3 regions of the Streptomyces sp. NPDC004647 genome follow, and region 3 is predicted to be linked to each of the others. Evidence: riboswitches for the same ligand, from Rfam matches in the RefSeq annotation. Region 3 holds a riboswitch; each other region holds the start of a gene.
The links. Region 3 has a riboswitch for thiamine pyrophosphate ahead of ABZW18_RS25345 (thiamine ABC transporter substrate-binding protein). Riboswitches for the same ligand answer to the same signal wherever they lie in the genome.
Positions count from the first base shown of each region.

Region 1: linked by a shared signal. The riboswitch ahead of thiC (phosphomethylpyrimidine synthase ThiC) and the one ahead of ABZW18_RS25345 (thiamine ABC transporter substrate-binding protein) in region 3 are both predicted to bind thiamine pyrophosphate.
Region 2: linked by a shared signal. The riboswitch ahead of thiO (glycine oxidase ThiO) and the one ahead of ABZW18_RS25345 (thiamine ABC transporter substrate-binding protein) in region 3 are both predicted to bind thiamine pyrophosphate.

Region 1 is NZ_JBEXKU010000054.1:17,978-25,570, forward strand. Features, by position in the region: gene ABZW18_RS23000 (metallophosphoesterase) at 1-75, shown strand, start outside; gene ABZW18_RS23005 (hypothetical protein) at 254-1,141, shown strand; gene ABZW18_RS23010 (hypothetical protein) at 1,314-1,934, shown strand; gene ABZW18_RS23015 (GNAT family N-acetyltransferase) at 2,262-2,591, shown strand; gene ABZW18_RS23020 (hypothetical protein) at 2,581-3,120, shown strand; gene thiC (phosphomethylpyrimidine synthase ThiC) at 3,219-4,985, opposite strand; TPP riboswitch at 4,978-5,120, opposite strand; gene ABZW18_RS23030 (YibE/F family protein) at 5,369-6,694, shown strand; gene ABZW18_RS23035 (SsgA family sporulation/cell division regulator) at 6,779-7,216, opposite strand; gene ABZW18_RS23040 (IclR family transcriptional regulator C-terminal domain-containing protein) at 7,264-7,593, opposite strand, start outside.
Region 2 is NZ_JBEXKU010000003.1:173,310-180,902, reverse strand. Features, by position in the region: gene ABZW18_RS02650 (hypothetical protein) at 1-772, opposite strand, end outside; gene metF (methylenetetrahydrofolate reductase [NAD(P)H]) at 796-1,713, opposite strand; gene thiE (thiamine phosphate synthase) at 1,835-2,506, opposite strand; gene ABZW18_RS02635 (Rv2175c family DNA-binding protein) at 2,579-2,944, opposite strand; gene ABZW18_RS02630 (FAD-dependent oxidoreductase) at 3,049-4,218, opposite strand; gene ABZW18_RS02625 (hypothetical protein) at 4,350-4,691, opposite strand; TPP riboswitch at 4,744-4,856, shown strand; gene thiO (glycine oxidase ThiO) at 4,854-6,152, shown strand; gene thiS (sulfur carrier protein ThiS) at 6,149-6,349, shown strand; gene ABZW18_RS02610 (thiazole synthase) at 6,359-7,192, shown strand; gene ABZW18_RS02605 (SRPBCC domain-containing protein) at 7,274-7,593, shown strand, end outside.
Region 3 is NZ_JBEXKU010000065.1:8,788-16,380, reverse strand. Features, by position in the region: gene ABZW18_RS25360 (hypothetical protein) at 1-993, shown strand, start outside; gene ABZW18_RS25355 (ABC transporter ATP-binding protein) at 1,222-2,253, opposite strand; gene ABZW18_RS25350 (iron ABC transporter permease) at 2,254-3,918, opposite strand; gene ABZW18_RS25345 (thiamine ABC transporter substrate-binding protein) at 3,993-5,021, opposite strand; TPP riboswitch at 5,171-5,280, opposite strand; gene rlmN (23S rRNA (adenine(2503)-C(2))-methyltransferase RlmN) at 5,369-6,475, opposite strand; gene ABZW18_RS25335 (phosphatidate cytidylyltransferase) at 6,707-7,593, opposite strand, start outside.

The sequences.
Region 1 (7,593 bases), on a different contig from region 3:
CTCGCGGTCGCCATGGACGGCGGCATCACCATGGCCGGAAAGCTGCTGGTCGTTCAACTTCCGCTGCCCGGCTGACACATATCGGGGCAGATGAAACGCGGAGGCTGCGCCGACAGCTGGGGCATTTTCCGGAAACACCCTGTCACCTCGTGCCGAAAGCGCTCTACCATCGGCTTATCCGTAGCAGGCTCTCCTCCGTTTCCGCCCAACTGTCCGGTGAGAGCCGGCATGCCGGCCTACGGAGCATCGGGGGATGCACATGAACAGCGCTCCGCATCTGCTTCCTGAGGACCGCCCGGAATTCGAGCGGGTCCTCGGAGAGGCGCTGCGCACAGCCGACCAACGGCAGGATCTCGCCGCCATCGGCCGGCGGCTCAATGCCGAGCAGCTGCGCACCATGGCGCTCGCCGCCTCGGCCGCCATATCCTCCTGCGCCGCTGCCGAGTACCAGCAATACGTCGACCTCCGCGACGAGCTGCGCGATCCGGCGCCCGCGCCCGTGACCCGGCCGGAGCCGGCCGATGCCCCACAGCACGGAAGCAGCGCCGTGGGGCTCGCCACCGCCATGGGCGAGGCCGCCCAAGCCTCCTCCGGCGCGGGGCTCGTGGCGGTCTTCGCCGTCCTGGCCCCCGTGCTGGCCGGCACCGCCGCAGTGATATTCCTTCTGATCGGCTATGTGCTGGGGGCGGTCAGCGAGGACCAGGCGGTCGCCGCCCCGCTCATCAACGCGGGCTGGGTCTTCGCGGCCCTGACCGCCGCGGGCATCGTCATCGCCATGGCCGGGCTGCTGCTCACCGCCCTGCGCAACGGCTCCAGTTCCCTACGGGCCTCGGCGGAGGACGAACTCTCCATCGAGGTCGACCGCGCCAGGGAGGCCTGGCGGCATGCGCTGCTGGAGCGCGGCGTACTGCCCTTCCTCCGCGAGGCGCTGGCCGATCCCACGGCACCGGTGCCGGGCCAGGGCGCGTACGGCGGCGACCCGGGCCTGCACGGCCGTACGCCTCACCTGGGCTACTCCCGCCCGGGCTTCAGCAGCCCGGCCGCCGAATCCGGTTCCGAGGAGAGCACGCCGCGGCCGAGCTTCAAGAGCCCCGGCTACACGAGCCCGGACTACGGCGGCCCGGAACACCAGCCGGACTAGTCCCTGTCCGGCGCCTGGCTCGGGCGGGTCCGCCGGGCGGAGGACATCCGCCGCGGCCCCCGCTGGACCGATGGACGGCGCGAAGCGGTTACCGAAGCGTCTGTTCGCGGCTGGATTCGTATGGCAATCTCATATATTCCGTCGTCTCCTCACGACTGAAGAGAACAACGCTGTGCTGTCTCTGCCGCTCACGCTGGCCGCCCGCCTGCTGCCCGTCGCCGTGCTCGCCGTCGGGGGCTGGAACCTGACGACCGGATCCCAACCGGAGGCCGACTCCGCGCCCTCCGCTTCCCGGCGTCCGTCCGTGAAGGCAGCGACCGGACCGGCCTACGAGAGGCCGCCCTCCCCGTGCGAGGCCATCTCGGCGGAGACCGTCCAGAAGCTCGTGCCGGGCGCCAAGTCGGCCGGCAAGGAGCTTCAGGCCAGCGACCCCAAGCGCCGTACGGGCTGCTCCTGGAACGCCTTGAAGGGCTTCGACTACCGCTGGCTCGACGTGACGTTCGAGGTCTCACCCGCGCCGGCGGCCCGTGAGGCGTACGACGGACGGAAGCAGAGCTCATCCCTGCCGGGCCTGGGCGACGAAGCCTCGGAAGGCGCCGAACTCACCGAGGACGACGGACAGCAGACCCGCGCGGCGGTGGTGGTCGTACGCAAGGAGAACGCGGTGGTCACGCTGACCTACAACGGCAGCGATTTCGAGACCCGGAAGGCCCCGGACGCGGAGGCCATGCACGAGGGCGCGCTCGCGGCCGCCAAGGAGGCCGTCAACGCCCTGGACGCCAAGGGCTCCTGAACCTGCCCTGCCCCAAGGCTGAGTCGGTCAACGGCAGATGGACACGAGTGCCACTCGCGGCGCATTCCCTGGACTTCTGCTTCCTCCCGGCTTCCGGAGCGAGCTCCAGGTCGCCGACGTGTTCGCGGCAGATTTTCTGGAAGATCTTCATCGAGAGATCATCAGGCTGGATCGAGTAGTGGCCGACGCCCCTTGTCCGGCCGCCGTCCCGGCGCCTGCGTGGACACGGCCTGTCGGTTGCAGAGGGTGCCGACGCTCTCTTAGATGGAAGAAGAGGCGCAAGCTGCAGCCCTGTGCCCAGGCCGTGCGAAGAGGGAGATGGCGATCATGGATCTCGTACTGCGCCCGGGCACGGCGGCCGATGCCGGGGAATGCGGAAGGATCTGTTTCGAGGCCTTCGCCGGCATTGCTCGTGAGCACGGGTTTCCGCCCGACGTGCCCAGCCCGGAGGCGGGAGCCGCCCTCACCGAGATGGCCCTGAGGCATCCGGGCTTCTACAGTGTCGTCGCCGAGCTCGACGGGCGGATCGTCGGCAGCAACTTCCTTGACGAACGCTCGGCCGTGGTGGGCGTCGGTCCCGTCACCATCGACCCTTCCGTACAGAACCGGGGCGTGGGCCGCCGGCTCATGCGGGACGTCATGGACCGTGCCGCATGAGCGCCGGGTACCGAGCATCCGCCTGCTGCAGAGCAGCTACCACAGCAGGTCGTTCGCGCTGTACGCGGGACTCGGATTCGAGTTCCGCGAAACCCTCGCCTGTCTGCAGGGACCCCCGATCATGCGCACGATTGCGGGCTACGCCGTGCGGGAGGCGATGGACGCCGATCTTGTGTCCTGCAACGATCTGTGCCGGCGGGTCCACGGCGTCGATCGCGGCGGCGAGGTCGTCGACGCGCTCGAGCAGGGCACGGCTCGTGTGGTCGAACACGACGGACGGATCACCGGTTACGCCACGGATCTGGCGTTCTTCTCCCACGCCGTGGGTGAAACCACCGCGGACATCCGGGCCCTCATCGCGGCGGCCCCCGCCTTCGGCGGCCCCGGAATCCTCGTCCCTGCGAGCAACAGCCCACTGCTCCAGTGGTGTCTGCACAACAAGCTCAAGGTGCAACAGCTCATGAGCCTGATGACCATCGGCCTGTACAACGAGCCGGCCGGAGCGTACTTGCCCTCGATCCTCTACTAGGCTTCTCTGACGACGCAAAGCGCTGTCCCGACCAAGGAGTGAACACGTTGAACCCGGCCCGCGTGTGACAACGGCGAGCCGGGTCCATGACGTAGTGGTCAGTCCGCCAGCGGCAAGTAGACACGGTTGCCGCTCGCCGCGAACTCCTCGGACTTCTGCTTCATCCCGGCTTCCGGATCGAGCGCAAGGTCGCCGCCGTGTTCGCGGCGGATGTCCTGGGAGATCTTCATCGAGCAGAACTTGGGACCGCACATGGAACAGAAATGAGCGGTCTTCGCCGGCTCCGCCGGGAGCGTTTGGTCGTGGAATGAGCGGGCCGTGTCCGGGTCGAGCGCCAGGTTGAACTGGTCCTCCCAGCGGAACTCGAAACGGGCGTCGGAGAGCGCGTCGTCCCATTCCTGCGCGCCCGGGTGACCCTTGGCGAGATCCGCCGCATGCGCCGCGATCTTGTACGTGATGACGCCCGTCTTCACATCGTCGCGGTCCGGTAGGCCGAGGTGCTCCTTGGGCGTGACGTAGCAGAGCATCGCCGTCCCCCACCAGGCGATCATCGCGGCGCCGATGCCCGAGGTGATGTGGTCGTACGCGGGCGCGACGTCGGTGGTGAGCGGACCCAGCGTGTAGAACGGGGCCTCTTCGCAGATCTCCTGCTGGAGGTCGATGTTCTCCTTGATCTTGTGCATCGGGACGTGGCCCGGGCCCTCGATCATCGTCTGGACACCGCGGGACTTGGCGACGGTGTTGAGCTCGCCGAGCGTCCTCAGCTCCGCGAACTGCGCCTCGTCGTTGGCGTCCGCGATCGAGCCGGGGCGCAGCCCGTCGCCGAGGGAGAATGTGACGTCGTAGGTCGCCAGAATGTCGCAGAGCTCCTCGAAGTTCTCGTAGAGGAAGCTCTCCTTGTGGTGCGCCAGGCACCAGGCGGCCATGATCGAACCGCCGCGCGAGACGATCCCGGTCTTGCGGCGGGCCGTGAGGGGGACGTAGCGGAGCAGGACTCCGGCGTGCACCGTCATGTAGTCGACGCCCTGCTCGGCCTGTTCGATGACCGTGTCCCGGTAGATCTCCCAGGTCAGCTCCTCGGCCTTGCCGTCGACCTTCTCCAGCGCCTGGTAGAGGGGCACGGTGCCGATGGGGACAGGGGAGTTGCGCAGCACCCACTCGCGGGTGGTGTGGATGTTGCGGCCGGTGGAGAGGTCCATGACCGTGTCGGCGCCCCAGCGGGTCGCCCAGGTCATCTTCTCCACTTCCTCCTCGATGGAGGAAGTGACCGCGGAGTTGCCGATGTTGGCGTTGACCTTCACCAGGAACCGCTTGCCGATGATCATCGGCTCGATCTCCGGGTGGTTGACGTTCGCCGGCAGCACCGCGCGGCCCGCCGCGATCTCCTCGCGAACGACCTCGGGGGGGACGTTCTCGCGGAGGGCCACGTACTCCATCTCCGCGGTGATCTCGCCACGCCTGGCATAGGCCAGCTGGGTGACGGCGGCTCCGTTCCGGCCGCGCCGGGGCTGCCGCGGGCGGCCCGGGAAGACCGCGTCGAGGTTCTTCAGCCCGCCGCGCGGCGAGGTGTGCTTGATGCCGTCGTCCTCCGGCCGCAGGGGTCGTCCGGTGTACTCCTCGGTGTCGCCGCGGCCGATGATCCAGTTCTCGCGCAACGGCGCGAGGCCGCGGCGGACATCGGTGTCGATGGTGGTGTCGGTGTACGGGCCGGAGGTGTCGTACAGCGTGACGTCCTGCCCGTTGGTGAGGTGCACCTGCCGCACCGGGACCCGCAGGTCCGGACGCGACCCGGTCAGGTAGCCCTTGTGCCACCCGATCGTCTTCGCCTCGTTGGAGGCAGGCGTGTGTGCATCCTGAACGGTCATGAGACCTACTCCCTACGCCGGCATTACCCGGTAACAGGTTCGGCGGTCGACGCAGCTCGGAGGTCCGGGGGTTTCCCCGGGTCCATCCAGTAGCGCCCTCTCAGCCCGGTGCTCCGAGCTCCCGCGTGTGCAAAGTGCCCCCACGGTAACGGTTCGTTCCAGCGGGAGAAAAGAGGTGTCGCGGCACGGGCCTCCCGTACGGCTGCCCTGCCCTGTCCTTCCCGGCACGGCAGGGCCCGGGGCGACGGGGCCTCTGCCGGGCGGACGCTGACGGTGAGACCGCATGCACAACCAGGCCGACAACGGGAGAAGGGCGACAACTCCGGCAGGAAAAACGGCCATGCCAGGCCGCGGCCCCGGGTCGTTCTTGCGATGATCGGGCGGTGACCCCTACGCCCGATGCCCATGCGCACTCCCACAGCCACGGGCCCCCCGCGCCCGTGTCGAAGCACCTCCGCAAGGTCATCGCGGCGGTGCTGATCCCGTTCGCCGCGGCCGTCATCGCCGGTCTCGTCGTGCTCTGGCCGGGTGGCGTCCCCGAGCACAAGCCCAGCGGGGTCGGGTTCGACCGGCAGACCGAGTCGGGCCGGGTCGTGAAGGTCGAGAAGATCAGCTGTGCGGACGCCAACGTCCAGCAGCAGCAACCGCCGTCCGGCGGCGGCTCGTCCCGGTCGGCGCCCGGTGAGGGCTCGTCCGACGGCGGCGCGTGCGAGAAGGCGACCGTCGAGGTCACCTCGGGCAAGGACAAGGGCCGGACGTTCACCGAGATCGTCCAGCCCGACGCACCCCGGCAGCTGGACGACGGGGAGGACGTGATCGTCTCGTACGCCCCTGACGCCCCGCGCGAGTTGCAGTACTCGGTCAGCGACATCGACCGCGGTTTCCCGATGGCGCTGCTGGCGGGCATCTTCGCTCTCGCCGTGGTCGCCGTCGGCAGGCTGCGCGGTCTGTTCGCACTGATCGCGCTCGCCGTGAGCTTCGCCGTGCTGTCCTTCTTCATTCTCCCGGCGATCCTGCACGGCTCGAATCCGCTGGTGGTGGCGGTGGTCGGCAGCAGCGCCATCATGCTGATCGCGCTGTACATGTGCCACGGCCTCACCGCCCGAACGTCCGTCGCCGTGCTCGGTACGCTGATATCGCTGCTGCTGATCGGGGTGTTGGGCTCGCTGTTCATCGGCTGGGCGAAGCTGACCGGCAACACCTCGGACGAGACCGGTCTGATCCACGGGCTCTTCCCGGACATCGAGTTGAGCGGTCTGCTGCTGGCGGGCGTGCTCATCGGTTCGCTGGGTGTGCTGGACGATGTGACGATCACCCAGACGTCGGCGGTGTGGGAGCTGAAGCAGGCGGATCCGACGATGACGGCACGTCAGCTGTACCGGGCGGGCCTGCGGATCGGCCGGGACCACATCGCTTCGGTGGTCAATACGCTGGTGCTGGCGTACGCGGGCGCGGCGCTGCCGCTGATGCTGCTGTTCTCGGTCGCGCAGAGCAGTGTGGGGACGGTCGCGAACAGTGAGATCGTCGCGGAGGAGATCGTACGGACCCTGGTGGGAAGCATCGGGCTGGTCGCGTCGGTGCCGGTGACCACGGGCCTCGCCGCGCTGGTCGTCTCGGCCGACAGGCCTGCGCCCGGTGCGGACATGACGAAGGGCCCGGCGCCGGCGGGGCCGGGACGGACGGGCCACGGCCGCCGCCGCAAGCGCTGACGCTCAGGGGGAGCCGGGGACTACGGGCAGCCGGCTACGGACGAGCGGCTGCATCCCGGAAGCAGGCGTACGGACAGCGGCCGCTCAGCCCGCGTTCCGCTCCGTGGCGAGGATCCGGTCGAGCGCCGCGTCCAGACTTCCGTCGGAGTCCGCGTACCACTCCTCCTTGCCCAGGGGGACGACCCGGTCGGTGCGGTTGAGGAACGCCACCAGCGGTGCGGCGCCGGCGCGGAAGGCGGCGCACTCGGCCCCGACCTGGAGCCTGATGAAGACATCGGAGGGCGGCCGTTGCGAGATCGGGCGGATGTGCACATCGCCGTCGCCGCTCGGTGTGCTCAGCCCGTCGAGGAGCAACTCTCTTGCGAACGCCCAGGTCACGGGCGCGTCTCCGGGGAGGTGAAAGGTGAACCTGACGGCGTACGGGTCCGCCGCCTCGTACCGGAGCTCCACCGGAATTCGGAAGGAGAGCTCGTCGGACACAAGGAAGCTCATCAGCAGCTCTGCCTGGATGGTGTCACGCATGGTCGCCATCGTGCTTCACACCCCGAAAGATCACAAGGAGTGATTTTTCAGATACTGATAGTGAAAGAAAGGGAGTTGAGGAGTTCCCCCATCCTTCTGCGCAACTCCTCCGCCACCGGCCCCAGCCGTACCGCCTGTTGCACGGGGAGAGAGATGGCCATCGTGGCGGCTCCGGCACCGGCGGTGACGGGAAAGGCCGCGCACACGGTCCCGAGCGCGTACTCCTGCCGCTCGATGACCGGTTGCCGCGGCTGGACAGCGGCGAGCCGGTTCAGCATGGCCTCCCGGTCCCGCACCGTGTACGGGGTGATCGCCTGCACCGGATACCGGGAGAGGTGGTCCTGACGGGCCTCCTCGTCCAGCTGTGCCAGCAGACA
Region 2 (7,593 bases), on a different contig from region 3:
GGGTCTGGCTGTACTGCTGATCGGCCGGCGCTCCGTACGGGTCGGCCGCGTACTGACCCGTGCCGTAGTCGTACTGCTGCCCGCCGTAGGACGCGTACTGGTCGTACTGCTGCGCCCCGGCGGCGCCGATGTACGGGTCGGAGTACGCGGCATACTGCCCGTTCCCGTAGTCGTACTGGTTCGCGTAGCCGCCCTGGCCCACCAGGCCGTCCTGGCTGTACTCGCCGTAGGTGGCGTACGGGCTCTGCGGGTCGGTGCCGTACCCGGAGTCGCTGTACCCGGAGTCGCTGTACCCGGAGTTGTTGTACCCGGAGTCGCTGTACACGCCGTACTGCTCGGTGTCGTCCGGCAGCGGCTGCGGCTGGTAGACCTCCTGGCCGGTTCCGCTCTCCGGCCCGTCCAGCCCGTACCCGTCCTGCTCCTGCATCGGCGGCATGGCCTCGAGGTCGGAAACCTCCAGCGTGGGATCGGATTCCAACGGAGGCATCTCGTCCTTGCGCCGCCGGCTGGAGCCGGGGCTGCCGCCGATCGCCCAGCCCGTCGAGAAGCCGCGCCGGAAGGAGAGCGTGACGTACGTCTGCCCGATGGCGAACGTGATCGCCCCGACCCCGATGACGGGCACCGACGGAAGCAGCACTCCGAGGACCACGCCGAGGAACCCGGCGAACGCCAGCAGCCGCCACCGCAGCCGGGCCTTGTACTGCAGCAGCACCTCTCCGAGCAGCCACAACGCGACGATGCCGAACGCGATGTAGAGGACCGTCCAGCCCATATACGCCCCTCTCTCGCCGATCGTCAGGACTGCTGGTGCAGCCCCAGATTCTCGTAGATCTCAAGCGTTGCCGTGGAGTGGTTCAGGGTAATGAAGTGCAGCCCGGGGATGTCCTCGGACATCAGCCGCGCGCACAGCTCCGTGGCGTACTCGATCCCAATGGAGCGTACAGCCGCCGGGTCGTCCTTGACCGCGAGGATCCGACTCGACAGCTCGGGCGGGAAGGACGCGTTGCTGAGCTGGGCGAACCGCTCGATCTGCCGGACGTTCGTGACCGGCATGATTTCCGGGATGATCGGGGTGGTGCAGCCGGCCGCCGCGACCCGGTCGCGCAGCCGGAGGTAGTCATCGGCGGAGAAGAACATCTGCGTGATCGCGAAGTCGGCGCCGGCGCGGCATTTGTCGACAAAGTGCCGGACGTCGTTCTCCCAGTCCGTCGAGCGCGGGTGCATCTCCGGGAAGGCCGCGACACCGACGCAGAAGTCGCCCGACTCCTTGATCAGCCGTACCAGGTCGGCCGCGTACTGAACGCCCTCCGGATGACGCACCCACTCGCCCATGGGGTCACCGGGCGGATCGCCGCGAATGGCCAGCATGTTGCGGATCCCTGCGTCGGCGTACTGCCCGATGACGTTGCGCAGCTCCGCGAGGGAGTGATTGACGGCGGTGAGGTGCGCGACCGGGGTGAGCGTGGTGTCGGTCGCGATCCGCTCGGTGGCCCGTACCGTCCCCTCACGGGAGGAGCCGCCCGCTCCGTACGTCACGGAGACGAAGGTCGGCGAGACCGCCTCGATCCGGCGGATGGCGTTCCACAGCGTCCGCTCGCCCTTCTCGGTCTTGGGGGCGGCGAACTCGAACGAGTAGGACCGCTTGCCTGAGGCAAGCAGGTCACGGACGGTACGCGCGCGATCCGTCCTGGTGGAAGCAGTGCCAAGGGCCATACCCGCAGGCTATCGACCGAGGCGGCGGAGCCCCAATCAAACACGACGATATGACCGGTTGGCCGGGATCTCGTCCACCACTCGGACAACTCGTCCCGTCACGCACCGCGCCCGGCGGCACTCAGACGCACTCGCGCACCCTCGCCGCCAGATCCGCCGCCGCGGCGCCCGGGTCGTCCGCCTCGGTGATGGCCCGCACGACCACGACCCGCCGCGCCCCCGCGTCCAGCACCTCATCGAGGTTGGACGCGTCGATGCCGCCGATGGCGAACCAGGGCCGTACGGGCTCCAGCTCGGACGTGTAGCGCACCAGCGACAGGCCCGGAGCGTGACGCCCGGCCTTGGTGGGCGTGGGCCAGCAGGGGCCGGTGCAGAAGTAGTCGACGCCGGGTTCGGCGACCGCGGCGGCCACCTCCGCCTCGGCGTGGGTGGAGCGCCCGATCAGCACGGACGCACCGAGAATGGCGCGGGCGGCGCGCACGGGCAGGTCGCCCTGTCCCAGGTGCAGCACATCGGAGCCCAGAGTGTGGGCGATGTCGGCCCGGTCGTTCACCGCGAGCAGCTTGCCGTGCCGCCGGCAGGCGTCCTCGAACACCGCCAGGTGTTCCAGCTCCTCGCCCGCCTCCATGCCCTTGTCCCGCAGCTGCACGATGTCCACGCCGGACGCGAGCACCGCGTCCAGGAACTCCGCGAGGTCCCCTTGGCGCTTGCGCGCGTCGGTGCACAGATAGAGCCGGGCATCGGCGAGCCGCTCGCGTGCGGAGACGGACGCAGCGGCGGTGGCGGTGGCCATGGGTGGGTCCCCCCCGGGATCGGCGGTGTACGGGCCGGCGTCTCCCGGCCCGTACACCTGCGGTTCATTCGGTCACACGGCGAGCGCCTGGGCGCGGCGCTTCACCTCCGTGCCGCGATTCTCGCGCAGGGCTTGCGCGGGGGTGCCGGGCAGGGTCGGGTCCGGAGTGAAGAGCCACTCCAGCATCTCTTCGTCGGTGAAGCCGTCGTCCTTGAGGAGCGTCAGCGTCCCGGCGAGGCCCTTGACGACCTTGCCGTCGCCGATGAAGTCAGCGGGCACCTGCAGCACTCGGTTCTCGCCACGGCGCACCGCGATCAGCTGGCCTTCCTTGACCAGCTGCCGGACGCGGGTCACCTCGACGCCGAGCCGCTCGGCGATGTCGGGGAGGGTGAGCCAGGCGGGGACGAGCGCATCGGTCTTCGTGTCAATCTCGGTCACAGGAACAAGCCTGCCATCCCGGGCTGACAGTCGGTAGCCGAGCGCGGCCGGGCGTGGCCCGCCTGGCGTGGCCGCTTCACTCCGCCGACTCGCTCCCCCGGAACTCAGAGAACGGCCAGTTTGAGCGGTACAGCGGGGTCCGCGGCCCGTTCGGGATCGATCCTCGCGCCCCGCTCGATGAGTCTGCGCCCCTGCATCAGATCGCGCGGCCGGCCCACAGCGAGCAGCGCCACGAGCACGCCTTCGCGCAGCCAGCACACCGTCCAGGCTGCCCCGTCCGGGTCACCGCGCCACACCGTGCGGTCGGCCCCCGCATGGTGTCCCGCGTACTGCACGAACCGGCCGAACTGCTCGGACCAGAAGTACGGCACCGGGTCGTAGACCGCCCCTGACGTCTCTCCCCCCACGATGTCGGCGGCGACCGTGCGCGGCCCCTGCAGGGCGTTGTCCCAGTGGTGCACGAGCAGCCGCTCGGTGTACCGGGCCGAGGGGAAGGAAGCGCAGTCGCCGACCGCATAGACATCCGGCGCGGTGGTGCGCAGCCGGTTGTCGGTGCGCACGGCGCCGTCCTCGGACAGCTCGACGCCCGATCCGGCCAGCCAGTCGGTGGCGGGCCGCGCGCCGATTCCCACGAGCACGGCGTCCGCGCGCAGCCGGGCCCCGTCCGCCAGCTGCACCGCGCCGGGCTCGACCGCCGCGACGCGCGCGCCGGTGATCAACCGGGCGCCGCTGTCCGCGTACCAGGCCTTCATGTGCTCGGCGACCTCGGCGGGAAGGGCCCCGGCGAGCGGGCGGTCGGCGGCCTCGACGACGGTGACCACGCAGCCCGCCTCCCGCGCCGCCGTCGCGAACTCCGCGCCGATCCAGCCCGCGCCGACCACGACGATCTCCTGCTGCTCGGCGAGGACCGGGCGCAGCCGCTCGGCGTCGTCGAGGGTGCGCAGCAGGTATACGCCGGGCACGCCCTCCGTGCCGGGCAGGGTGATCGGCTCGGCGCCGGTCGCGATGACGAGCCGGTCGTACGGCACAGGCCCGGCCTCGGTCTCCAGGAGATGTTCGGTCGGGCGCAGCGCCGTGACCTGGCGTCCGAGCAGCAATTCGATGCTCAGCGCGGGGAAGTCGACCTTGAATGCGGAGCCGTCGACCTTGCCGAGCAGCACCTCCTTGGACAGCGGCGGCCGGTCGTACGGCTGATGCGGCTCGGCGCCCAGCAGAGTGATCACGCCGGTCCAGCCCTCTTCGCGCAGGGCAATGGCGGTCTGCACGCCGGCCATGCCCGCGCCGACGATCACGACCCGCTGCGCTGTCTGCTGCCTGTCCTTGCTCACACGATCACTGTAGGACGGCGGTACGGACCTGCAGCACACGCGCGCGTCGAGATTTCTGACACCGCATCATGTGGATATCAGGGGCGGGTCTCCTCGACCACGCTGGTGCCGCTGCCCCGCTGCGATTCCCACTCCCAGCGCTCCTCGAGCCGGATACGCCCGTCGTCCAGTTCGACGACCGTGCTCTCGCAGTGGCCCGAGGAGGTGCTGCCGTCCTGCTTCAGCTGGACGTACCGGAAGTCGAGCCGGTCCTTCTCGCGGGTGCCGAGGAGGAATCCGCGGACGATGTCGCCGCCCGCGTAGTCGGCCCAGATCCGGCCCCGTGCCTCGTGGTATTCGAACCGGGTCCGGGTGCCGACCTGGCCCGGTGCCTGGTCGGCGACGGGAGCGAGGACGAGTCCGTCCAGAGATCGGGTCATGCGGGGCCGCTCCCTTACTGGGCATCGAGGCGGGGCGTTAGGGTGGCCACCGTAGAGCACTCGCGGGAGCCCGGACGGACCGGGCTGAGAGGGAGGCTGAGCGGCCTCCGACCGTACGAACCTGATCCGGGTCATGCCGGCGAAGGGAGGGGCTGGACGCCCATGCACGCGCCCGACGGCAGCACTTCTCCTGGCAGCACCGCGACTTCCGCTGCCCGCACCGCGCCACACCAGCGCTCGCACACGCAACCGCACTCGCACACGTACGACGTCCTCGTCATCGGGGGCGGGATCATCGGTCTGGTCACGGCGTGGCGGGCCGCGCAGCGCGGTCTGCGTACCGCCGTCGCCGACCCGTCACCCGGTGGGGGCGCCGCGCAGGTTGCCGCCGGAATGCTCGCGGCGGTCACCGAGCTGCACTACGGCGAGGAGGGCCTGCTGAGCCTCAACCTCGCCTCGGCACAGCGCTACCCGGCCTTCGCGGCCGAGCTGGAGGAGGCGAGCGGCCAGGACATCGGCTACCGGACCTGCGGCACCCTCGCCGTCGCTCTGGATGCCGACGACCGCGCCCACCTCCGGGAGCTCCACACACTCCAGCTCCGCTCCGGTCTCGACTCGCAGTGGCTGACGGGACGCGAATGCCGGCGTCTGGAACCCATGCTCGCGCCCGGTGTCCGCGGGGGGCTGCGGGTGGACGGGGACCATCAAGCGGACCCGCGCCGGCTCGCCGCGGCGCTGCTCGCAGCCTGTGAAGCCGCCGGAGTGGTGCTGCACCGCGCCTGGGCCCGGCGGCTGTCCGTCGGGAACGACCGGGCAGCCGGAGCGGTCCTGGACGACGGCACGCGGCTCGCCGCCGGGCAGGTCGTCCTCGCCGCGGGCAGTCGCAGCGGACAGCTCGACGGGGTTCCGGAGGAGGCCCTGCCACCGGTCCGCCCGGTCAAGGGCCAGGTCCTGCGGCTGCGCGTCCCCGAGCCCTACGCGCCGTTCCTCTCCCGGACCGTACGGGCCGTGGTGCGCGGGGGGCATGTCTACCTCGTGCCGCGCGAGAACGGCGAGCTGGTGCTCGGTGCGACCAGCGAGGAACTGGGCTGGGACACCACCGTCACCGCGGGCGGCGTGTACGAACTGCTGCGCGACGCCCATGAGCTGGTCCCCGGCATCACCGAGCTGCCCCTCACGGAGACCCGCGCGGGCCTGCGCCCCGGATCCCCCGACAACGCGCCGCTGCTCGGCCCGACCGCGCTGCCCGGACTCCACCTGGCCACCGGCCACCACCGCAACGGCGTGCTGCTCACCCCGGTCACCGGCGACGCCATGGCGGAACTGCTGGTCACGGGTGAACTTCCGGACGAGGCCCGCCCGTTCACCCCGCTGAGGTTCTCCCCCGGTGAGCGCCCCACCCGCTCCACGGCCACCGCGCACGCACCGGGCGACCCCGTACGGCAGGAGCAGCGCGTATGACCGTCTCCCTCAACGGCGAGCCGCGCGAGATCCCCGACGGCACGACGCTCGACCGGATCGTCGCGACCCTCACCACGGCGCCCTCGGGAGTCGCGGCCGCGCTCAACGAGACCGTCGTGCCCCGGGGCCAGTGGCCCACCACCGCTCTCGGCGACGGCGACCGCGTCGAGGTCCTCACCGCAGTCCAGGGAGGCTGATCCGACACCATGGCCGACACCGCCGTCCTCCGCGGGGCGCCCTCGGCAGCCGCCGACACCCTCACCATCGGCGATACGACCTTCGGTTCCCGGCTGATCATGGGCACCGGCGGCGCCCCCAGCCTGGACGTTCTGGAGCGGGCGCTGACCGCCTCGGGCACCGAGTTGACCACGGTGGCGATGCGCCGTCTCGATCCGACCGTGCAGGGCTCGGTGCTGTCCGTGCTCGGCAGACTGGGCATCCGTGTCCTGCCGAACACCGCCGGGTGCTTCACGGCGGGCGAGGCCGTGCTCACCGCCCGCCTCGCGCGCGAGGCGCTGGGCACCGACTGGATCAAGTTGGAGGTCGTGGCGGACGAGCGCACCCTGCTGCCCGACCCGGTCGAACTGCTGGACGCGGCGGAGATCCTGGTCGACGACGGCTTCACCGTGCTCCCGTACACCAATGACGATCCAGTGCTGGCCCGCAAGCTGGAGGACGCCGGCTGCGCCGCGATCATGCCGCTGGGCTCGCCCATCGGCTCCGGCCTCGGCATCCGCAACCCGCACAACTTCCAGCTGATCACCGAGCACGCGCGCGTGCCGGTGATCCTCGACGCCGGGGCGGGCACCGCATCGGACGCGGCACTGGCGATGGAGCTGGGCTGCGCGGCGGTGATGCTCGCCTCAGCGGTCACCCGGGCCCAGGAGCCCGCGCTGATGGCCGCGGCGATGCGGCACGCCGTGGAGGCGGGGCGGCTGGCACACCGCGCGGGCCGGATCCCGCGCCGCCACTTCGCCGAGGCCTCCTCGCCGGCCGAGGGCCTGGCCGCGCTCGACCCCGAGCGCCCCGCGTTCGGGTAGCGGCGGTCCGGCCGGGACGCAGCGCGCTGATCCGCTGGGAAGGGCGGGGCAGGCCGTAGCGTGGAACCGGAGGTGGTCCCGGTGGTTCCAGAGGTCCCCGAGGTCCCCGATCGCGTCGAGCGCGAGGTATACGTGCCCGCGCCCGCCGACCGCGTATGGCGCGTGCTGACCGCCGCGGAGCACATCACTGCCTGGTACGCCTTCGGCGGCGCGGAGCTCGATCTTCGCCCGGGTGGCGCCCTGCGCTTCCGCTGGGACGAGCACGGCGAATTCCACGGCCGGGTGGAGATGGTCGAAGCGCCCTTCCGCTTCAGCTTCCGTATGGCTGTGAACCCGGACGTACCGCCCCGATCGGGTGACTCCACTCTCGTCGAGTTCATCCTCTCCCCCGAGGGCCGGGG
Region 3 (7,593 bases):
CCCGGGGCGCGCCCGCAGCCCGGGCTGTCCTCGGCCGGTTTCGGCCCGGTCGGGCTGGCGATGCTGGGCGCCGTGTCGACGGCGGTGTCCTGCACGCTGGGCAGCGTGTTCGCGCTGCTCGTCTTCCTGTACCTCCGCGGGGACCTGGCTGTCCTGCCGCTCGGCGGCGCCCGGGCAGACGCGCTCGGCGGGGGCGAGCCGATGCCCTTCGCGGCGGTGGTCACCCTGCTCTTCGTGGTTCCCGTGCTGGCCGGGACGGCCGCAGCGATCACGCTGCGGCCGAGGAAGCCGCGTCCCGGCGGCGCACCCGATCCGCAGCAGCCGGTGGCCGCCGGCGAAGCCACCGGAGCCAGAGCCCGGGCGACGATCTCCACGGGCCTTCCCTGGGGCGTTGCGCTGACGGCGGCCGGGATCGCCCTGGGGGCGTACGCGGGCGGCGCCACGCCGCCCTCGTCCCACAGCCTGCTGCCGCTCCCCGGCCGGCTGGACACCATTCCGCCGGGTGTCGTCGGCGGCTGGGTGCTCATCGCGACCGGTCTGGTGCTGGCCTGTCCCGGCATCACCCATCTGTGCGGAAGGCTGCTCTCCGCCGGCCGGCCGGGGTCGGTGCGCCTGCTGTCCGGCCGCGTACTCCAGGAGGAGGCCCCCCGCCTCGGCCGTCCGCTCGGCGTACTGTGCGCGGTCGCCGCGGGGGCGTTCGCCGCGACCCAGCTGTACGGAACGGCCCTCGACTCGACCGGCGACCGTCCGTTCGGCCCGCTGACGGGTATCGCGGCGGCGCTCGTGATGGCCTGCGCCACCGCGACGGTCCTGACGGCGGCGCTGGAGACCAAGGGCGCGCGCGCCGACATCACCGCGGCGCTGCTGCGGATCGGCGCCTCCGCCGGCCTGCTGCGCAGGGCGGCGGCTCTGCGCGCGACGGTGATGGTGGCCGTACTCGCCCCGATCACCTGGGCGGTCGCGGAACTGGCCGCGCTGCCGCTGTCCCACTGAGGCCGCAGTGCCCCGATGATGCTTCGGCGGTAGCCGCCGGACGGGCCGCCACCCCGGCGACAGCCACGTCCCCCGTCACGTCACTGCCACACGTGTGAATTCCTCGCCGGGTCACAACGGGCCGCGGCCTTCCGGCTGTTGACCGTCCAAGCCGTCGCCCTGTCTCCGTCGGCGCGGGGCCGCGCCCCCCGACGACCTCACCGGGGAGGCGTACGACAGTGAGGACCGTCACCCCTCTGAGCGCAGCACCACCACATCCGCGGCGGAAAACGCGGCGCCGACCCTCGCGCCCGGTTCCGGCGCGTCCCGCAGCGAGCACGCCGCTTCGAGCCGCGGGCCGCGGTCGGGCTCCAGCAGCAGCGCGACATGGTTGCCGCGGAACGTCCGTGCCGCCACCGTGCAGGGCAGCCCCTCGGTCACCGGGGCGAGCCGTACCCCGGCCGGGCGGACGAGCAGCCGGCACGAGCCCTGCGCGGTGCCGGCCGGTACGGGCACCTTGCCCCAAGGGGTCTCGGCGGCCTCGGCGTGCACCGTGGCCCCGACGACGTTGTCGAAGCCGAGGAACCGGGCCACGAATTCCGAGGCGGGCCGCTGCCACACCTCCAGCGGCGTACCCGTCTGTGCGATCCGGCCGTCCCGCATCACCACGACACGATCGGCGAGCGCGAACGCCTCCCCCTGGTCATGGGTGACCGCCAGCACCGTCGTACCCAGCCGGTGGAACAGCTCGCGCAACTCGACGACCAGCCGCTCCCGCAGGCTCCGGTCGAGCTGGCCCAGCGGTTCGTCCAGCATCAGCAGCTTCGGCTGCGGCGCGAGGGCACGAGCGAGGGCGACCCGCTGCTGTTCGCCGCCGGAGAGCTCCGCGACGCCCCGTTGCCGGGCGCCCGGCAGACCGACGAGTTCGAGCAGCTCACCGACCGTACGCTCCCGCTCGGCCCGCCCCGCCCCGTGCATCCGCAGGCCGAAGGCGACATTGCCGCCCACGTCGCGCTGCGGGAAGAGCTGGTGGTCCTGGAACATCAGGCCCACCCCGCGCCGGTGCGTGGGCACGCCGGTCTGGTCGCGGCCCGACAGCAGGACCCGGCCGGCGTCGGCCCGTTGGAGCCCGGCGACGACCCGCAGCAGGGTGGACTTTCCGCTCCCGCTCGGCCCCAGCACGCACAGCGTCTCGTGCTCGGCGACCTCCAGGTCCACCGCGTCCAGCGCGGTGCGCCCGCCGAACCGTACGGTCACGCCCTCCAGTCTCAGCAGCGCCATCTAGAACTCTCCCGAACGGTCGATGGGGGTTCCCCCGGGCGAGGACCGGGGGCGGATACGCTCCAGCGCCAGCAGTGCGGCCGCGCACACCAGCATCAGAATCGTGCTCAGGGCCATCGCCTGCCCGTAGTTCAGCTCTCCGGCACGCCCCAGGAAGCGGGCCACCGCCACCGGCAGCGTCGGGTTGCCGGGCCGCGCGATGAACACGGTCGCGCCGAATTCCCCGAGCGAGACGGCGAACGCGAAACCCGCCGCGACCAGCAACGCCCGCCGCACCAGCGGCAGATCCACCTCCCGCCAGGCCCGCAGCGGTGACGCGCCGAGCACGGCCGCCGCCTCACGCAGCCGGTCGTCCACCGCCCGCAGCACCGGCAGCATGATGCGTACGACGAAGGGCACGCCGACCAGGGCCTGGGCGAGGGGCACCAGCAACCAGGAATCGCGAAGGTCCAACGGCGGCTCGTCGAGGGTGATCAGGAATCCGAAGCCGACCGTCACGGCCGAGGTGCCCAGCGGCAGCATCAGCAGCACGTCGAAGCCCCGGATCAGCCGTCCCCTGTCTCCGCCCGCGGAGCCCGCGGACCGCCGGGTGAGCGCCGCGGCCGCGAGTCCTCCCACCACCAGGGCCATCACCGTGGCCACCACCGCGTACTGCAGTGAATTCCACACGGCCTGCAGCGGGGCCACGACGAAGGTCCCGCCGCTCGCGGCCGCCGACTCCAGCGCCCGGTAGAAGGTGAGTCCGTACCCGCCCGGGGCGGCGAGCGAGCGTTCCACCAGCACACCCAGGGGCAGCACGATCAGCAGTGCGATGACGGCCAGTACGCCCCCCAGCAAGGCCCATTGGCCGGTGCCCCGCGGTCGCCGCGCGGTGGAGCGCGCGTCCACCAGGGCCAGGGCCGTCTCGCGGCGCCGTACGGTCCAGGCGTGCAGCGCGAGCACACCGGCCACGGCGGCGAACTGCACCAGGGTGAGTACCGCGGCGGTCGGCAACTCCAGCAGCTGCGCGGTCTGCCGGTAGATCTCCACCTCCAGCGTGGCGTAGCGCGGCCCGCCGAGAATCTGGACGGCGCCGAAGGAGGTGAAGGTGAAGAGGAAGACCATCAGACCGGCGGCGGCCACGGCAGGTCCCAGCGCGGGCAACGTGACCCTGCGCCACGCGGCGAACCGGCCCGCGCCCAGAACCCGCGCGGCCTCCTCCTGGCGCGGGTCCAGCTGGGCCCACAGCCCGCCGACCGTACGGACGACCACGGCGTAGTTGAAGAACACGTGCGCGAGCAGGATCGCCCACACCGTGGTGTCCAGCCGGAAGCCCCAGAGCTCGTCCAGCATTCCGCCGCGCCCGAGCAGCGCCAGGAACGCGGAACCGACGACAACGGTCGGAAGCACGAAGGGCACCACGACGACCGCCCGCAGCAACTCCTTGCCGGGGAAGTCGAACCGGGCGAAGACGTACGCGCCCGGCAGCGCGATCGCCAGGGTGAGCGCGGTCGAGGCGGCCGCCTGCCACACGGTGAACCACAGCACCTGCAGAAGGTCCGGGTCGGAGAGCACCTCGCCGATCCGGCCGAACTGCCAGCGCCCGCCGACGCGTAGGCCCCGGGAGACGATGGCGGCCACCGGATAGGCGAAGAAGAGCCCGAAGAACGCGACGGGCAGGGCCATCAGCGCGAGGCGCAGCCCGGCCCCCGAACCCCGGGGGCCGCCCGCACCGCGCCGCCCGGGCTCCTTGGCGGCTGTTACTTCAGGACGAGCGAGGACCACTGCTTGACCCACTGCTCGCGGTTCTCGGCGATTTTCTCCGGGGCGAGGGTCGCCGGGTCGTCGATCTTCGCGCCGTACCGGGTGAACACCTCCGGCAACTTCGCGTCCCCGCGCGCCGGGTTGACGAACATCTGCAGCGGCACGTCCTCCTGGAACCTCTTGCTCAGCAGGAAGTCCAGCAGCGCCTTCCCGCCCTCGGCGTTCTCCGCGCCGTCCAGCAGCCCGGCGAACTCGGTCTGCCGGAAGCAGGTGCCGGTCGCCACCCCGGTCGGGCTCTCCTCGGGCTGCGGCTTCACACCCAGCACCTCGGCGGGCGGGCTGGAGGCGTACGAGACGACGAGCGGCTTGTCGCCCTTCCCCTTGCCGCCGCCGGAGCCGGAGAAGTGGTCGTTGTACGCCTGCTCCCAGCCGTCCACTACCTCGACGCCGTTGGCCCGCAGCTTCTTCCAGTAGTCCGGCCAGCCGTCGCCGTACTCCGCGGCCGTGCCGAGCAGGAACGCCAGCCCAGGGGAGGACGTGGCGGCGTTCTCGGTCACGAGCAGGTCCTTGTACTCCGGCTTGACCAGGTCGCCGAAGGTCTTCGGCGGAGCCAGCTTCTTGCCGGCGAAGTACTTGCGGTCGTAGTTGACGCAGATGTCACCGGTGTCGACGGGAGTGACCCGGTGCTTGTCCTTGTCGAGCCGGAGTTCCGGCCGGACCTGGTCGAGGCCCTTCGCCTCGTACGGGGTGAACAGGCCGGCGTCGAGGGCCCGGGAGAGCAGGGTGTTGTCGACACCGAAGAAGACATCGCCCTGCGGGTGGCCCTTCGTCAGGACGGCCTGGTTGACGGCCGCCCCGGCGTCGCCGCCGCGCAGCACCTTCACCGTGTAGCCGGTCTCCCGGGTGAACTGCTGCAGCACGGCCTTCGAGGCGTTGAAGGAGTCGTGGCTGACCAGGGTGACCGTCTTCGACTTCGAGCCGCCGGAGTCGGCTGAGTCTCCCGAGTCGCCGCAGGCGGTGAGCATCGTGATGCCCAGCGCGGCGGCCAGCGCGGTGGCGGTGGCTCTGATCGTGGTGGTGCTCACTGAAAGTTCCTCCTGGGTTACCAGGAAGAGACGCGGCCCCGCCCGGCGCTCGATGATGCGATGAGCGATGGCCGGGCGGGGCGCAACAGCTTGAGTGGCGACCGAACTCCCTACGCCGGAATGACCCGGTTCAGGTTCGAGGGTCTGCGGACTGACTGCTCCGCACTCTCAGCGCTGTGGCGCTCCCCTGTCGGAATGTGCATTTGTTCGAACACACACTAGCAACCGCGAGGGTGCTCCGACCCGGGGAGGGGACGGGGAACGGACGGGGTAGGGGCGCGAAGCGCTCAGCGCTCGGTGGCCGCCAGCTGCCCGCAGGCCCCGTCGATCTCCTGACCGCGGGTGTCCCGTACGGTCACGGGCACGCCGTGCGCCTCCAGCGCGGCGACGAACGCCTTCTCGTCCTCCGGCCGGGACGCCGTCCACTTCGACCCGGGAGTCGGGTTGAGCGGGATGAGGTTGACATGGACCCGGTGGTTCTTGAGGAGCCGCCCCAGCAGATCGGCCCGCCACGCCTGGTCGTTGATGTCCTTGATCAGGGCGTACTCGATGGAGATCCGGCGTCCGGACCGCTCCGCGTACTCCCAGGCCGCGTCCAGTACCTCGCGGACCTTCCACCGGGTGTTGACGGGCACGAGGGTGTCCCGCAGTTCGTCGTCCGGGGCGTGCAGCGAGACCGCGAGCCGGCACTTGAAGCCCTCGTCGGCGAACCTGTGCATCGCCGGCACCAGACCGACCGTCGAAACGGTGATCCCACGCTGTGAAATACCGAGGCCGTCCGGCTCGGGGTCGGTGAGGCGGCGGATCGCGCCGACGACCCGGTTGTAGTTGGCCAGCGGCTCGCCCATGCCCATGAAGACGATGTTGCTGAGCCGGGCGGGCCCGCCGGGGATCTCCCCGTCGCGCAGCGCCCTCATCCCGTCGACGATCTGGTGGACGATCTCGGCGGTGGAGAGATTGCGGTCCAGGCCCGCCTGGCCGGTGGCGCAGAACGGACAGTTCATGCCGCAGCCCGCCTGCGAGGAGATGCACATGGTGACCCGGTCCGGGTAGCGCATCAGCACGGACTCGACGAGCGTGCCGTCGAAGAGCCGCCACAGGGTCTTGCGGGTGGTGTCGTTGTCGCAGGAGATGTGCCGCATCACGGACATCAGCTCCGGCAGCAGCTCGGCCGCCAGCTTCTCGCGCGCCGCCGCGGGGATGTCGGTCCAGGCCGCCGGGTCGTCGGCGTACCGGGCGAAGTAGTGACGCGACACCTGGCCGGCCCGGAACGGCTTCTCACCGAGGGCCGCGACGGCCTCGCGGCGCTCGGCGGGAGTGAGGTCGGCGATGTGCCGCGGGGGCTTCTTGGCTCCGCGCGGCACGGCGAAAGTGAGTTCTCCGGGTACAGGCATGGTCCGACCAGTGTCGCAGATCGACCCGGGCGGCTCGGGCCACAGCGATGGGAGACCAGTCACCCTCGGGCCGCCTCGGTACCCGTCATCGTCGGCACGACCTCGTACGGCCCGGAGGCGGCCCGGATGTACGCGGTCATCCGCGCCGGCGGCGATCAGCCCGGTCCCCGAGCGCGAAAGCGGCTCGCCCCGGACAGTGTCCGGGGCGAGCCGCAAAGAGGCGCGCACATCTCAGCCGACGAAGATCACCATCAGCAGCCACACCACAGGCGCGGTAGGCAGCAGCGAGTCCAGCCGGTCCATGATCCCGCCATGTCCCGGCAGCAGCTTGCCCATGTCCTTGATCCCGAGATCCCGCTTGATCATGGACTCGCCCAGGTCGCCGAGGGTCGCGCTGGCCGCGACCGCCAGCCCGAGGATCAGCCCCTGCCACCAGGAGCCGCCGTCGATCAGGAACTGCATGCACAGCGCCCCGGCCACCATGGCAAAGGCCACCGCGCCGAGCAGCCCCTCCCGGGTCTTGCCGGGGCTGATGCGCGGCGCGAGCTTGTGCTTGCCGAACTGCCACCCCACCGCGTACGCCCCGGTGTCGCTGACGACGGTGAGCAACAGGAAGGTGAGCACCCGCCAAGCCCCGTCCTCTGCGGCCAGCATCAGAGCCACGAAGGTCGCGAGGAACGGCACGTAGAGGGCAGCGAAGACACCGGCGGTGACATCCCTGAGGTAGTCCTCGGGCGGCTCCGTCATGCGCCATACGAGGACCGCGAGCGCGGTGAGAGCCATCGCCACCGACGCGCCCTCGGCTCCGCGCACATAACCGGCGACGATCATGGCCGCGCCGCCGACGGCGAGAGGCACCAGGGGGACCCGGATGCCCTTCTTCTCCGAGAGCCGCGACGTCAGCTCCCAGAGTCCGACGACCACCGCGGCGGCGATCACCGCGACGAAGAGGGCCTTCACGATGAGCAGCGACGCGACGATCAGCGCGCCGAGGCCCACGCCCACCCCTATGGCCGCACGCAGATCACGCCCCGCGCGCTTCTTCTGCGCCGACGAGGGCGAGGACGACGCGGCGGGCTGCTGCGGCTGCCTGTGCACTGGGTGTTCCTCCGGCTGCC